3 regions of the Cellulosimicrobium composti genome follow, and region 1 is predicted to be linked to each of the others. Evidence: predicted binding sites of a transcription regulator. Region 1 holds the regulator's gene; each other region holds the start of a gene.

Region 1 (5,073 bases):
GCCCACGGCGAGGACCCGTTGTCCGACCTCGACGTCTCGGTCGACGCGCAGCGCACCGCCGCCGCGTGGGTGCACGACCTCGCGCACGAGCTCACGGGCGGGCGGTGGCTCGCGCTCGGCGGCGGCGGGTACGCGATCGCGCGGGTCGTGCCGCTCGTGTGGTCGGCCGTGGTGGGGGAGGTCGTGCACCGTCCTGTGACCGCGGGCGCGCCGCTGCCGCAGGAGTGGCGCGCGCGCGTCGCCGAGGTCGCCGGGTTCGACGCCCCGCGGGAGTTCGGCCCGCCCGTGGAGGTGCGGCGCTGGCGCAGCGGCTACGACCCGGACGACGAGGTCGACCGCGCCGTCGCCGCCACGCGCCGCGCCGTCTTCCCGCTCCTGGGCCTCGACCCGCACTTCGACTGAGCGGGCCCGACCGCGCGCCGTCGTGCGCCCGTCCGGTGCCCGGGTGCCCGTCCACGTACCGGGGCACGAGCGCGAGCAGGTAGGCTAGGGGGCGGATTTCTCTCGTGTTGGTCGGCTCGCGGCGCCCCAGTGGTCGCCGGGGCGCCCCGATCAACCGTGGACCACACGCGGCCGGTCGACCGGTCGCCGACCGACACGCCGTTCGAGCATTGCGAGGACCGTATGGGCTCCGTCATCAAGAAGCGCCGCAAGCGCATGGCCAAGAAGAAGCACCGCAAGCTGCTTCGCAAGACGCGTCACCAGCGTCGCAACAAGAAGTGACGTCGCGCGCGTCCTGACGCGCCGACCCGTCGTCGAGCCCGGCCCCTCCCGAGGGACCGGGCTCGACGCGTCTGCGCCCGCGGTGCGGCGCCGCCACCGCCCCGCCGACCCGCAGCCCCAGGGCGTCAGAGGCGGGCGATGCGGCGGTCGACGGCGCGGCGCACGGAGCGCAGGACGAGCGCGGCGGCCCACGCGGCGCCGGCCCAGCTCGCGGTGCGCACGCTGCTGCGCGCGACGCGGCGGCGCCGGCCGCGGAACTCGCGGATCGGCCACCCGACGTCCTGGGCGTGGCGGCGCAGGCGCGCGTCGGGGTTGATGGGGCACGGGTGCCCGACGGCCTCCATCATGGCGACGTCGTTGAGCGAGTCGCCGTAGGCGTAGGACGCGGCCAGGTCGATGTCCTCGCGCTCGGCGAGGGCGCGCACGCCGGCGGCCTTGGCGCGGCCGTGCATCATGTCGCCCACGAGCCGGCCGGTGTAGAAGCCGTCCTCGTGCTCCGCGACGGTGCCGAGGGCGCCGGTCGTGCCGAGACGGCGGGCGATGAGCTCGCCGATCTCGACGGGCGTCGCCGAGACGAGCCACACCTGGTGCCCCGCCGCGAGGTGCTCGTCGAGCAGGCGCCGCGTGCCGGGGTAGATGCGCAGCGACAGGACGGTGTCGTACACCTCCTCGCCGATCGCGGTGACCTCCGCGACGGAGCGCCCGGCGATGAGCGCGAGCGCGCGCGACCGGATGCGGTCGATCTGCTGCTTGTTCTCGCCGAAGAGGAGGTAGCGCGCCTGGTGCACCGCGAAGCGCACGATGTCGAGCGTGGAGAAGAACTCGCGCTGGTAGAGGGCGCGTGCGAGGTGGAACGACGAGGCGCCGCGGATGATCGTGTTGTCGACGTCGAAGAACGCGGCGACGCGGTGCGGGGGCGGTGGGGCGGGGCGTCCGGCGCCGGGCGCGTCCTCGCCGGTCGACCCGGGGGGCAGGTCAGGGCCCGGGCCGGAAGACGTCGCCATGCGTCTACTCTAGGCGGTCGCGCCCGCGGCTCCTCGTACGCTGGGGGCGTGAGCACGCCCGACGCCCCGACCCCTCCCGTCCTGCTGTACGGCCGCGCGGGGTGCCACCTGTGCGACGACGCGCGCGCCGTCGTCGAGGCGGTGTGCGCCGAGGCGGGGGTCGCGTGGGCGGAGGTCGACGTCGACGCCCCGGACGCGGACCCGGCGCTGCGCGAGCAGTACGGCGAGTACGTCCCGGTCGTCACGGTCGGGGGCGTGCAGCAGGGCTTCTGGCGGGTCGACGCCCGGCGGCTCGCGCGCGCGGTCGCCAGGATTTCGGCCGCGCGCACGGACCTGGGATGATTCCCCCGGAAGAGCGCGACCGTCGACGAGGACGGTCCCAGTGACGGCGAGGTGACGGGTGGCTGAGCAGGTAGTCGGTGAGGTGACGGCGCCGGGGATCCCGAGCGCGACGGTGGCGCGGCTCCCCTCCTACCTGCGGGCGTTGCGCGATCTCGTGTCGCGCGGGGTGGCGACGACGTCGTCGGTGGAGCTCGCGGAGCTCTCCGGCGTCGGGCCCGCGCAGCTGCGCAAGGACCTGTCGTTCCTCGGCTCGTTCGGGACGCGCGGCGTCGGGTACGACGTCGACTCGCTCGCGCAGTACATCACCGAGGCCCTCGGCCTCGTCGATGAGCACCGCATCGCGATCATCGGGATCGGCAACCTCGGGCACGCGCTCGCCAACTACTCGGGCTACGAGCAGCGCGGCTTCCACGTCGCGGCGCTCCTGGACGCGTCGCCGGACGTGGTGGGCACGCGCGCGGCGGGCCTCGTCGTGGAGCACGTCGACGCGCTCGAGGAGGTCGTCGAGCGCGAGAAGGTGTCGATCGTCGTGCTCGCGACGCCCGCGGCCCACGCGCAGGCGGTGGCGGACCGGGTCGTCGCGGCGGGCGTGCGCGAGATCCTCAACTTCGCGCCGCGCGCGCTGCAGGTGCCCCCGGACGTCGACGTGCGCGGGGTCGACGTCGGCAGCGAGCTGCAGATCCTCGCGTTCCACTCGCAGGCGCGCGCCCTCGCGGAGTCGCAGGGGCGCTGAGCCGACGGGCCGCGGCGCCCGTCCGGGACCCCGGGGGGCCCGCCGGAGGACGACGACGGGGCCGCGTGCTCGCGCACGCGACCCCGTCGCCCGGCGCCCTGCCGGGAGCGCCCTTCCCGGGAGGCCCCGGGACGTCGTCAGGCCTGCTTGATGGCCGAGACGTCGAGCGAGATCTTGATCTTGTCGCCCACGAGGACGCCGCCGGTCTCGAGCGCGGCGTTCCACGTGAGGCCGAACTCCTTGCGCGAGATCTCGGTGGTGGCCTCGAACCCGGCGCGCGAGTTGCCGAACGGGTCGGTCGCGGTGCCCGCGAACTCGGTCTCGAGCTCGACCGGCTTGGTCACGCCGTTGATGGTGAGGTCGCCCGCCACGACGTAGTCGTCGCCGTCGCCGGTGATGCGCGTCGACGTGAAGGTCCACGTCGGCTTGTTCTCGGCGTCCCAGAAGTCCGCGCTGCGCAGGTGGTTGTCGCGGTTCTCGTCGCCCGTGCTCACGGACGCGGCGTCGAGCTCGGCGGTCACGGCGGTCGTCTCGAGGTCGTCGCCCACGGTGATGGTGCCGGCCGTGATGGCGAGCGTGCCGCGCACCTTGGAGATGCCGGCGTGGCGGACGGTGAAGGCCGCCTGCGAGTGGGACGAGTCGAGGGCGTAGGTGCCGGAGGTGAGCCCGGTGGGCAGCGACGAGGCCATGGATGCTCCTGTGAGGGTCGTGGTCCGCGGACCGACTTGGTTGAAGGTTCAACTTCGTACGGAGCGTATCAACAGCGACGGTCGATCCGTCTATTCCCGGTGGGGTGGAACAATGTGGGACGACGCCCCGCACCTGACCGCGCCCCTCCGCACACCGCACGAGGACCCATGACGAGCAACGACGTCGACAACCCCCCGATGACGTCCGCACCCCGCACCGCCTCCGCGACCGACGAGCCCCGCTGGCTCGACGCCGAGCAGCAGCGGCTCTGGCGCGCCTACCTCGACGGGACGGTGCGCTTCATCGAAGCCGTGGGCCGCGACCACGAGGAACGCTCCGACGTCTCCCTCAACGAGTACGAGCTGCTCGTGCGGCTCTCGGAGAGCCCGGACCACACGCTGCGCATGTCGGCGCTCGCGGACGGTCTCGCGCGCTCGCGCAGCCGCGTCACGCACACGGTCGCGCGCATGGAGGCGCGCGGCCTCGTGCGCCGCTCGGCGAGCACGGGCGACCGGCGCGGCGTCAACTGCGCGATGACGAGCGAGGGCTACCGCGTGCTCGTCGCGTCCGCGCCCGCGCACGTCGCGGCCGTGCGGCGGTACATGGTCGACGTCCTCACCCCCGAGCAGTTCCGCGCGCTCGGCGAGGCGATGGCCGCCGTTGCCGCCGCGTGCAAGGCGGAACGCACCTCCTGACGTCGCGCGTCACCCGGGCACGGTGCCACCCGGCCCGCGGAGTGCGGGACACTGGTGCGCATGGTCTCCACCATCGTCCACCTCCTGCGCCACGGCGAGGTCCACAACCCCGACGGCGTCCTGTACGGCCGCATCCCCGGCTACCACCTGTCCGAGCGCGGCCACGAGATGGCCCGCCGCGTCGCCGCGCACCTCGCGGGCGAGCCCCGCCCCGACGGGACGTCGCGGCCGCGGGCCGACCTCGCCGTCGTCGTCGCGTCCCCCCTGCAGCGTGCGCAGGAGACGGCGACGCCCGCCGCGGAGACGTTCGGTCTCGAGCTCGGCACCGACGACCGACTCATCGAGGCCGCGAACCACTTCGAGGGCATGACGTTCGGCGTCGGCGACGGCTCGCTGCGGCACCCGCAGCACTGGCGCCACCTGTGGAACCCGTTCCGCCCGTCGTGGGGCGAGCCGTACGTCGAGCAGGTCGCGCGCATGCGGGCCGCCGTCGCCGACGCGCGGGACAAGGCCGCGGGGCGCGAGGCGCTGCTCGTCAGCCACCAGCTCCCCGTCTGGCTCACGCGCCTCAGCTACGAGAACCGCCGCCTGTGGCACGACCCTCGCAAGCGCGAGTGCTCGCTCGCGTCGCTCACGTCGCTGCACTTCGAGGACGACCGCCTCGTCGCGCTGCACTACACCGAGCCGGTCGCCGACCTCCTGCCGGGCGCCGCGCAGGTCGCGGGGGCGTGACGTCGGTCATGGTGCGCGCGGTCGTGGGGGTGGCGGCGCCCGAAGCGTCCCGTTCGGGCGTGGCGCAGGTCACGTCTCCCAGGTGGCGCCCAGGAACCGCGGGCAGGGTGCTCCCTGTGATGCCGCTGTGACCGCACCCTCGCGCGCGCGCGAC
Region 2 (5,073 bases), on a different contig from region 1:
GAACGTCGGCTCGATGCCGACCTTGGCCCGCAGCTCCTCGACCGCCGTCGCGTACGACTCGACGCCCTCCTCCGGGGTGGAGGCCGGGAGGCCGAGGTGCTTCGCGATCTCCTGGAACCGCTCCGGGGCCACGTAGCGCTCGTACTTGGGCCAGCTCGTGAGCTTCGTGGGCACCTGGCCGTTGTAGCGGATCACGTGCGGCAGGAGCACCGCGTTGGTGCGCCCGTGCACGAGGTGGAAGGTCGAGCCCACGGTGTGCGCCATGGCGTGCACGATGCCGAGCATCGCCGAGCCGAACGCCATGCCCGCGATGGTCGCCGCGTTGTGCATCTTCTCGCGGGCCTTCGGGGCCGCCGCGCCCTGCGTGACCGAGTCCTCGACGTTCTCGAAGACCATCTTGATCGCCTGCAGGCACAGCCCGTCGGTGAAGTCGTTCGCGTAGACCGAGACGAACGCCTCGGTCGCGTGCGTGAGGGCGTCGAAGCCCGAGTCGGCCGCGAGCTTCGCCGGCATGGTGTCCGTGAGGACCGGGTCGACGATGGCGACGGTCGGGGTGAGCGCGTAGTCCGCGAGCGGGTACTTGAAGCCCGTCTCCGGGTCGGTGATGACCGCGAACGGCGTCACCTCCGCGCCGGTGCCCGACGACGTCGGGATGCACACGAGCTTCGCCCTGCCCCCGAGCTCCGGGAACTTGTACGCGCGCTTGCGCACGTCGAAGAACTTCTCGCGCATGTCGGCGAACTCGATCTCCGGGTGCTCGTACCGCAGCCACATGACCTTGGCGGCGTCCATCGGCGAGCCGCCGCCGATCGCGATGATCGTGTCCGGCTCGAAGTCGCGCATCGACTCCGCGCCGCGGTTCACGGTCCCGACGCTCGGCTCGGGCTCGACCGCGTCGATGACCTGGATCGCGACCTTCTCCTCGCGGCGGGCGAGGACGTCGAGCACGCGGTCCACGACGCCGATGCGGCTCATGACCTTGTCGGTGACGATCGTGACGCGGTGCACGTCGCGCATCTGCGCGAGGTACTGGATCGAGTTGGGCTCGAAGTACGTCTTGGCCGGCACCTTGAACCACTGCATGTTGTTGTTGCGCCGCCCGATCCGCTTGACGTTGATGAGGTTGACCGCCGAGACGTTGTTCGACACCGAGTTGGCGCCGTAGCTGCCGCAGCCGAGCGTGAGCGACGGGAGCAGCGCGTTGTAGATGTCGCCGATGCCGCCGAGCGACGTCGGGCTGTTCCAGAGCACGCGCACCGCCTTGACGCGCGAGCCGTACTCCTCGACCAGCGCCTCGTCCGCCGTGTGGATCGCGGCGGAGTGCCCCAGGCCGTCGAGCTCGACCATGCGCTCCGCGAGCCGGACGCCGTGCTCGGTGTCGCGCGCGCGCAGGACGGCGAGGACGGGCGTGAGCTTCTCGCGGCTCAGCGGCTCGTGGGGGCCGACGTCGTCGATCTCGGCGAGGATGATCGACGTGTCGTCGGGGACCTCGAAGCCGGCCTCGCGCGCGATCCAGGTGGGCGACTTGCCCACGACCTGCGGGTTGAGCCTGGCGCCGGCGCAGTTCGCGCCCGTCGCCTCGACGCCGAAGATCAGGCGCTCGAGCATCGCCTTCTCGGCCGGGGTCGCGCGGTAGGCGTGCAGGCGGGCCAGCTCCCGCATCGCGTCGTCGTAGACGACGTCGTCGAGGATGAGCGCCTGCTCCGACGCGCACACCATGCCGTTGTCGAACGCCTTCGACATCACGACGTCGTTGATCGCGCGGCCGAGGTCGGCGCTCTTCTCGACGTAGGCGGGGACGTTGCCCGCGCCGACGCCGAGCGCCGGCTTGCCGGCCGAGTAGGCCGCGCGGACCATGCCGTTGCCGCCCGTGGCGAGGATGAGCGCGACGCCCGGGTGGTGCATGAGCGTGTTCGTCGCCTCGATCGACGGGTGCTCGACCCACTGGATGCAGTCCTCCGGTGCGCCGGCCGCGACCGCGGCCTCGCGCACGATGCGGGCCGCCTCGACCGACGAGCGCTGCGCGCTCGGGTGGAACGCGAACACGACGGGGTTGCGCGTCTTGAGCGCGATGAGCGACTTGAAGATCGTGGTCGACGTCGGGTTGGTCACCGGCGTCACGGCGCACACCACGCCGACGGGCTCGGCGATCTCGACAACGCCCGTGAGCTCGTCGCGACCGATGACGCCGACGGTCCTGAGGTTCGCCATCGAGTTGGGCACGTGCTCGCACGCGAAGATGTTCTTCGTCGCCTTGTCCTCGAACACGCCTCGCCCGGTCTCGGCGACGGCCATCTGCGCGAGGTGGCCGTGCTGGTGCAGGCCGGCGACGGACGCCTTGAGGACGATCCGGTCGACGTCCTCCTGCGTGAGGCTCATGAACTGCTCGAGCGCCTTGCGGGCGCGCTCGACGAGGACGTCGATCTCGTGAGTGGTGCGGGTGTCCTCGGTGCGGGTCTCGGTCGTCGTGCGGGCGCTCGTCGCGCTCATGCGTCCCCTCCGGTGCCCGGGCGGGCGTCGGCCGCGGGTGCTGCCGGGGACGGATTGCCCCGGCTCCTTCAGCGGTCTCTCTACTTGTGAAGACTTTCACAAGATGCCGGTCCCCACAAGGTCTCCGCCGCGGTGCGGGCCCAAGGTCCCGCCGCCCTCGTGACCTCCGCACCACCACGCGCGCCGTCGCCGTAGGGTGGGTGACCATGACCGCCGAGCAGACGACGAGCCCCTCCCGCACACCCGAGAGCTCCGGCCAGGCCGTCCCCGCCGACCACGCCGCGGCGCACGACCCCTACCTGTGGCTCGAGGACGTCGACGGCGACGAGGCCCTGGCCTGGGTCCGGGCGCGCAACGCCGAGGTCGCCGCGACGCTCGAGACCGCCGACGAGTTCACGGCGACCGAGCGCGCGATCCGCGAGGTGCTCGACTCCGACGCCAAGATCCCCGAGGTCTCGAAGATCGGCGACCGGTACTACAACTTCTGGCGCGACGCGCAGCACGAGCGCGGCGTCTGGCGCCGCACGACGCTCGACTCCTACCGCACGGACGAGCCCGAGTGGGAGACCGTGCTCGACCTCGACGCGCTCGCCGCCGCCGAGGGCGAGTCCTGGGTCTGGCACGGCGCGACCGTCCTGCGCCCGACGCCCGAGCAGCTCGCCGCGGGCGAGCCGTGGCGCCACGCGCTCGTCGAGCTCTCCCCCGGCGGCTCCGACGCCGACGTCACGCGCGAGTTCGACCTCGTCGAGAAGCGGTTCGTCGCGCCCGAGGAGGGCGGCTTCCTCCGCGCCGAGGCGAAGGGCTCGCTCGGCTGGCTCGACGCCGACACCGTGTACGTCTTCACCGACTTCGGGGAGGGCACGCTCACGCCCTCCGGCTACCCGCGCGTCGTCAAGCTCTGGACGCGCGGCACCCCGCTCGAGGACGCCGTGACCGTCTACGAGGGCACGGACGAGGACATGTACATCTCGGCCTGGCGCTCGCACACGCCCGGGTTCGAGCGCGACTTCGTGCACCGGTCCAAGGCCTTCTACTCCGACGAGCTCTACCTCGCCGAGAACCCCGGGACGCCCGAGCAGCGCCTGACGAAGATCGACGTGCCGGACTCGGCCGAGGTCGGCGTGCGCCGCGAGTGGATGCTCGTCGAGCTGCGCGACGACTGGACCGTCGGCGGCACCACCTACCGCGCGGGCTCGCTCCTCGCGGCCCGCTTCGACGACTTCCTCACGGGCGACCGCGGCTTCACCGTGCTCTTCGAGCCGAGCGCGACGACGTCGCTCGCGGGCGCCACGTGGACGCGCCACCACCTCGTGGTCAACGTCCTGGACGACGTGAAGAACCGGCTGCACGTGCTCACCCCGCCGGACGCCCCCGCGACCGCCGGCGACGGGACGCCCGCCGGGCAGGACGCCGCGGACGCGCCGTGGGTGCGCTCCGAGCTCCCCGGACTGCCCGCGCTCGGGACGGTCGCCGTCGGCGCGGTCGACCCCGTCGACTCCGACGACCTCTGGCTCGTCACGACCGACTACCTGACGCCCACGACGCTCTCGCTCGTGTCGCTCGGCGACCACCCCGGCGAGGCGGGCGCGCCCGAGGTCGTCAAGTCCAACCCCGCGTTCTTCGACGCCGACGGCATGACCGTCGCGCAGCACTTCGCCACGTCCGACGACGGCACGCGCGTGCCGTACTTCGTCGTCGGCCGGGCGGACCTCGTCGAGGGCACGGGCGCCGCCCCGACGCTGCTGTACGGGTACGGCGGCTTCGAGATCTCGCTCACCCCCGCCTACTCCGGCGCGCTCGGACGGGCCTGGCTGGCGCAGGGCGGCGTCTACGTCGTCGCGAACATCCGCGGCGGCGGCGAGTACGGCCCCGCCTGGCACCAGGCCGCGCTCCGGGCGAACCGCCACCGCGCCTACGAGGACTTCGCCGCCGTCGCGCGCGACCTCGTGGCCCGCGGGATCACGACGCCCGAGCACCTGGGCATGGAGGGCCGCTCCAACGGCGGCCTGCTCGCCGGGAACATGCTCACGCAGTACCCCGAGCTCTTCGGCGCCGTGATCGTCGGCGTCCCGCTGCTCGACATGCGCCGCTACACGAAGCTCCTCGCCGGCGCGTCGTGGGCCGCCGAGTACGGCGACCCGGACGACCCCGAGCAGTGGGAGTTCCTCCGCACGTTCTCGCCGTACCACCTGTTCGACCCCGAGCGCGACTACCCGCCCGTGCTGTTCACGACGTCGACCAAGGACGACCGCGTCCACCCCGGCCACGCGCGCAAGCTCGCCGCGGCGATGCTCGCCGCGGGCAAGGACGTCACGTACTACGAGAACATCGAGGGCGGCCACGGCGGCGCCGCGAACAACGCCCAGGCCGCGCACATGGCCGCGGTGCACTACCGCTTCCTCGCCGAGCGCCTCGCCTGAGGGGGCGCTCCTGCCGCGTCGAGCAGGTGGTCCCGGGGGGGGGGGGGGGGGGGGGGGGGCGGGGGCCCCGGGGGGGGGGGGGGGGGGGGGGGGGGGGCCGGCGCGGGGGGGGGGGGGGGGCCCCCCCCCCCCCCCCCCCGCGGGTGCCGGCTCAGTGGTGGAA
Region 3 (5,073 bases), on a different contig from region 1:
ACGACGTTCGACGTGATCGTCAGGACCGACTGCGTGGGCACCGCGTCACGGTACGTCGGGTGCGTGCGGACCTTCGCCATGAACCGCTCGACGAGGTCGACGGCGATCGCGTCGGCCCGGTCGTCGTCGTTGCCGAACGTCGGGTACTCGCCCTCGGTGACGTAGTCGACGACGAGGCCGCGCTCGTCGCGGACGACGGAGACCTTCGCGTGCTTGATCGCCGACAGCGAGTCCGCCGCGACGGACAGGCCCGCGATGCCGCACGCCATGGTCCGCAGCACGTCCTTGTCGTGCAGCGCCATCTCGATGCGCTCGTACGCGTACTTGTCGTGCGACCAGTGGATGCAGTTGAGCGCCTCGACGTACGTCGCCGCCAGCCAGTCCATCGTCGCGTCGAACTTCGCCATGACGTCGTCGAAGTCGAGCACGTCGCCCTCGACGGGCGCCGCCACGGGCGAGACCTGCTTGCCCGTGATCTCGTCGCGCCCGCCGTTGATCGCGTAGAGCAGCGTCTTGGCGAGGTTCACGCGCGCCCCGAAGAACTGCATCTGCTTGCCGACCCGCATCGGCGACACGCAGCACGCGATCGCCGCGTCGTCGCCCCAGTGCGCGCGGATGAGCTCGTCCGACTCGTACTGCACGGCCGAGGTGTCGATCGAGACCTGCGCGCAGTAGTCCTTGAACCCCTGCGGCAGGTCGGGGCTCCAGAAGACCGTCATGTTCGGCTCGGGGGCCGGGCCGAGGTTGTAGAGCGTCTGGAGGAACCGGAACGAGTTCTTCGTGACGAGCGGGCGCCCGTCCTCACCCATGCCGCCGATCGTCTCGGTGACCCACGTCGGGTCGCCGGAGAACAGGGCGTCGTACTCGGGCGTGCGCAGGAACCGCACGATGCGCAGCTTGATGACGAAGTCGTCGATGATCTCCTGCGCCTCGGACTCCGTGAGGCGGCCGGCCTCGAGGTCGCGGTCGATGAAGATGTCGAGGAACGTCGACGTGCGCCCGAGCGACATCGCGGCGCCGTTCTGCTCCTTCACCGCGGCGAGGTACGCGAAGTAGAGCCACTGCACGGCCTCGCGGGCCGACGTCGCCGGGCGGGAGATGTCGTAGCCGTACTCGGCCGCCATGTCCTTGAGCTCGCCGAGCGCGCGGATCTGCTCCGCGTGCTCCTCGCGCTCGCGCACGACGGCCTCGCTGAACGGGCGCGTGTCGAGCTCGAGCTTGTCGAGCTTCTTCGCGGCGATCAGGGCGTCCACGCCGTACAGGGCGACGCGGCGGTAGTCGCCGATGATCCGGCCGCGGCCGTAGGCGTCGGGCAGGCCGGTGATGATGTGCGACGAGCGCGCGGCGCGCACGTTCGGCGGGTAGACGTCGAACACGCCCTGGTTGTGCGTCTTGCGGTACTCGGTGAAGACCTTCTTCAGGGTCTCGTCGACCTCGTAGCCGTAGGTCGTCAGCGCGCCCTCGACCATGCGCCACCCGCCGTTGGGCATGATCGCGCGCTTGAGCGGGCCGTCGGTCTGCAGGCCCACGATCACCTCGTGCGCCTTGTCGATGTACCCCGGCGCGTGCGCGGTGATGCCCGCGGGCGTGTGCGGGTCGACGTCGTAGACGCCCCGCTCGCGCTCCTCGGGGAACATCGCCGAGAGCGCGGCCCAGATGCCGGTCGTGCGCTCCGTGGGCCCGGCGAGGAACGACGCGTCGCCCGTGTACGGGCGGTAGTTGCGCTGGATGAAGTCCCGCACGTCGACCGTGTCGCGCCACGGCCCGTCGGTGAAGCCCTCCCACGCGGGGACGTGGGCGGAGTCGGTGCTCGGGGCACCCTCCGCGCGGACGCCGCTCGTCGTGCCGGGTGCCTCGGAAACGCTGGTCATCTGGACCTCCCTCGTGCCTGACGCGCGGGTCCGCGCGCCGGCCGGAACCGCCGGTCCCGCGAGGCCCCGGGTGGAGGCTCTCGGTCGAGGTCCGGCGGGCTCCTTCGCCACCTCCAGGCTAGGTTCGCGAGGCCCCGCGCGGACCGGTTCCGGGACGTCCGAGGACCTAGGTCCCGAGGCGGGCGGGACCCACCGGGAACGGCTTGATCCTGCGGCTCCTGGGCGGTTCGTCACCTCTCGCCGGAGGTCCTTGTGATGACCTTCACAAGGGTCCAGGAGCCTCGTGCATTACGCGCCCGGGACGTCGGTGACGCACGACACGGACGCACGTCACACGCTCGCCCGACGAGCAGACGCCTTCCGTGTGAGACTTCCCGGGTGAAGCGCACCGTAGGGGTCGAGGAAGAGTTCCTGCTCGTCGGCGACGACGGGCAGCCCGTCGCCCGTGCCGCCGAGGCACTGGAGGCGTCGGGCACCGACGACAAGGGCGGCGGCACAGGGTCGCTCGAGTCCGAGTTCATGGAGGAGCAGCTCGAGACGGCGACGCACCCGCGCCGCGAGCTCGACGACCTCGCGACGGAGATCCGCGACGGCCGACGCCGCGCCCAGGAGGCCGCGGACACGGTCGGCGCGCGCGTCGCCGCGCTGTCCACCTCTCCCCTGCCGTTCGAGGGGACGACGGTCTCCCGCCTGCGCTACCTCGAGGCGCGCGCCGCGTTCGGGCTCACCGCGCGCGAGCAGCTCACGAGCGGGTGCCACGTGCACGTCGCCGTCGCGGACGACGTCGAGGGCGTCGCCGTGCTCGACCGCATCGGCCCCTGGCTCTCGACGCTGCTCGCCCTGAGCACGAACTCCCCGTTCTGGCAGGGCGAGGACAGCGGGTACGCGAGCTTCCGCTCGCAGGTCTGGTCGCGCTGGCCGACGGCGGGACCCACCCGTGCGTTCGGCACGCCCGAGGCGTACCGCGAGGCGGTCGACGGGCTCGTCGCGACCGGGACGATCCTCGACGAGAACATGGTCTACTTCGACGCGCGCCTGTCCTCGCGGTACCCGACGGTCGAGATCCGCGTCGCCGACGTGTGCCTCGACCCCGACACCGCGACGCTCGTCGCGGCTCTCAGCCGCGGGCTCGTGGAGACCGCCGCGCGCGAGGCCGCGCAGGGCACCCCGCCCCCCGAGCTGCGCCCGGAGATCCTGCGCACCGCCGCGTGGCGCGCGGGCCGCTCCGGCCTCGAGGACGACCTCGTCTCGCCGCTGACCTGGCGACCGGCGCCCGCGCACGACGTCGTCGGCCAGCTCGTCGCCCACGTGCGCGACGCGCTCGTCGACGCGGGCGACCTCGACGCCGTCACCGAGCTGCTGGGCCGCGTGTGGTCGGGAGGCAACGGCGCCGCGCGCCAGCGCGCGTGGTTCGCGGCGTCAGGGGGCGACCTGCGCGCCGTCGTGGAGAAGTCCGTGGAGGTCACGCACTCCTGAGCCCCGCGCGCCCGTGGCTCTCGTCGGGCTACGGGCGCGCGGGCGCCGGTCCGGCGGGTGCTGCGAGGGCGCGCACCGCCGCGACGACGTCGTGCACCGTGCGGCCCACGACGTCCGGGGCCGGGCCGTCGCCCGCGTCCCGGCCGTGCGACACCCACCCGGTGCGCACTCCGGCGGCGCGCCCCGCCGCGACGTCCGCGTGCAGCGCGTCCCCGACCATCCAGACGTCCCGGCGGTCCGCGCCGTCCGCACCGACACGCCCGAGCGCGACCTCCAGGAGCCGGGGGTCGGGCTTGGCCGCGCCCTCCTCCTCGGACACGACGACCGCGTCCACGTGCGGCGCGAGCGCGCAGCGGGCGATCTTGCCGCGCTGCTGCGCGGAGGTCCCGTTCGTCACGACGACCACCCGGTCGCCCTCGGCGCGCAGCCCGTCGAGCAGCGCGGGCACACCCGGGTACGCGCGCACGTGCGCGAGGATGCCGGCGCGGAACCGCTCGACCACCGCGGGCAGGTCCGCCTCCCACCCGAGCCGGTCGGCGATGACGCGCGCCACGTCGGTCTTGCGCGCGAAGCCGCCGCCGTCCGCCGCGACGATCGCCGCGAGGTCGTCGCCGCTGCCGCCGGCCCGCGCGACCGCGTCCGCCGCCCAGAGCGCGAACGCGTCGTCGCGCCCGACGAGCGTGTTGTCGAGGTCGAGGAGCCAGATCACGCGTCGGACCCTACCCGCGCGCTGCACGGGACCGGAGGGTGGTCCGGCGCGCGGACCCGCGGCCCACCCGGCCGGGTCTGCCGACGCGCCCGGCCGGGTCTGCCGACGCGCCCGGCCGGGTCTGCCGACGCACCCGGCCGGGTGCGTCGGTGCGCCGGACGTGTGCCCGCCCGCGCGGGGGCGTCAGTCGTGCGCGAGCGTCGCGAGCGCGTCGAGCACGTCGCGCGCGACGTCCGCCGCGGTGAGGCGGTAGGTCGCAGCCACCTGGTCGCGCGTCGCGTGGTCGAGGAACTGGGCGGGCAGGCCGAGCGCGTGCACCGGCGTGCGCACGCCCGCCTCGAGCGAGCGCTGCGCGAGGAGAGCGCCCACGCCGCCGTCGGCGACGCCGTCCTCGACGCTCACGACGAGGTCGTGCTCGCCCGCGAGCTTGACGAGCGCGCTCGGCATCGGGAGCACCCACGTGGGCGAGGCGACGGTGACGTCCACGCCGTGCGCGGTGAGCGACTCGGCCGCACCGAGCGCGACGCGCGCCATCGACCCCGGCCCGACGAGCAGGACCCGCGCGCGCGGTGCCGCGTCCTGCGCAGCCGCCGGGGCGTCGCCCGGCACGGCGAGCAGGTCGACGCCGTCCACGGTGTCCACGGCGGGCAGCGGGTCCGAGAGCGCGCCCTTGGGGTAGCGCACGACCGTCGGCGCGTCGTCGACGTCCACGGCCTCGCGCAGCGCCGTCCGCAGCGTCGCCTCGTCGCGCGGGGCCGCGAGCCGCAGTCCCGGCACGACGCGCAGCATCGCCATGTCCCACATGCCGTTGTGGCTCGCGCCGTCGTCTCCCGTGATGCCGGCGCGGTCGAGCACGAACGTCACGCCGGCCTTGTGCAGCGCGACGTCCATGAGGACCTGGTCGAACGCGCGGTTGAGGAACGTCGCGTAGACGGCGACGACGGGGTGCAGCCCCGCGAACGCCATGCCGGCCGCCGACGTCGCCGCGTGCTGCTCCGCGATGCCGACGTCGAACGT

The links. Region 1 encodes Rex, which represses fermentation and respiration genes when NADH is low (regulators of the CRP and FNR family bind a similar motif). Its sites were predicted from a motif close to CTTGTGAANNNNTTCACAAG; they were not measured.
Region 2: a site for Rex is predicted at 2,574-2,593, ahead of adhE (bifunctional acetaldehyde-CoA/alcohol dehydrogenase). Genes of this name have one in related genera too.
Region 3: a site for Rex is predicted at 2,121-2,140, ahead of pflB (formate C-acetyltransferase). Genes of this name have one in related genera too.

Annotation. Positions count from the first base shown of each region.
Region 1 covers NZ_JAAFAN010000031.1:45-5,117, reverse strand. Annotated here, with positions in the region: gene GYH36_RS10495 (acetoin utilization protein AcuC) at 1-402, shown strand, start outside; gene GYH36_RS10490 (30S ribosomal protein bS22) at 625-723, shown strand; gene GYH36_RS10485 (HAD family hydrolase) at 849-1,727, opposite strand; gene GYH36_RS10480 (glutaredoxin family protein) at 1,776-2,069, shown strand; gene GYH36_RS10475 (redox-sensing transcriptional repressor Rex) at 2,128-2,802, shown strand; gene GYH36_RS10470 (YceI family protein) at 2,940-3,491, opposite strand; gene GYH36_RS10465 (MarR family winged helix-turn-helix transcriptional regulator) at 3,660-4,187, shown strand; gene GYH36_RS10460 (histidine phosphatase family protein) at 4,248-4,919, shown strand.
Region 2 covers NZ_JAAFAN010000057.1:22,183-27,255, forward strand. Annotated here, with positions in the region: gene adhE (bifunctional acetaldehyde-CoA/alcohol dehydrogenase) at 1-2,490, opposite strand, end outside; gene GYH36_RS15055 (prolyl oligopeptidase family serine peptidase) at 2,697-4,910, shown strand.
Region 3 covers NZ_JAAFAN010000014.1:60,474-65,546, reverse strand. Annotated here, with positions in the region: gene pflB (formate C-acetyltransferase) at 1-1,871, opposite strand, end outside; gene GYH36_RS06290 (carboxylate-amine ligase) at 2,250-3,347, shown strand; gene GYH36_RS06285 (HAD family hydrolase) at 3,376-4,056, opposite strand; gene dxs (1-deoxy-D-xylulose-5-phosphate synthase) at 4,240-5,073, opposite strand, start outside.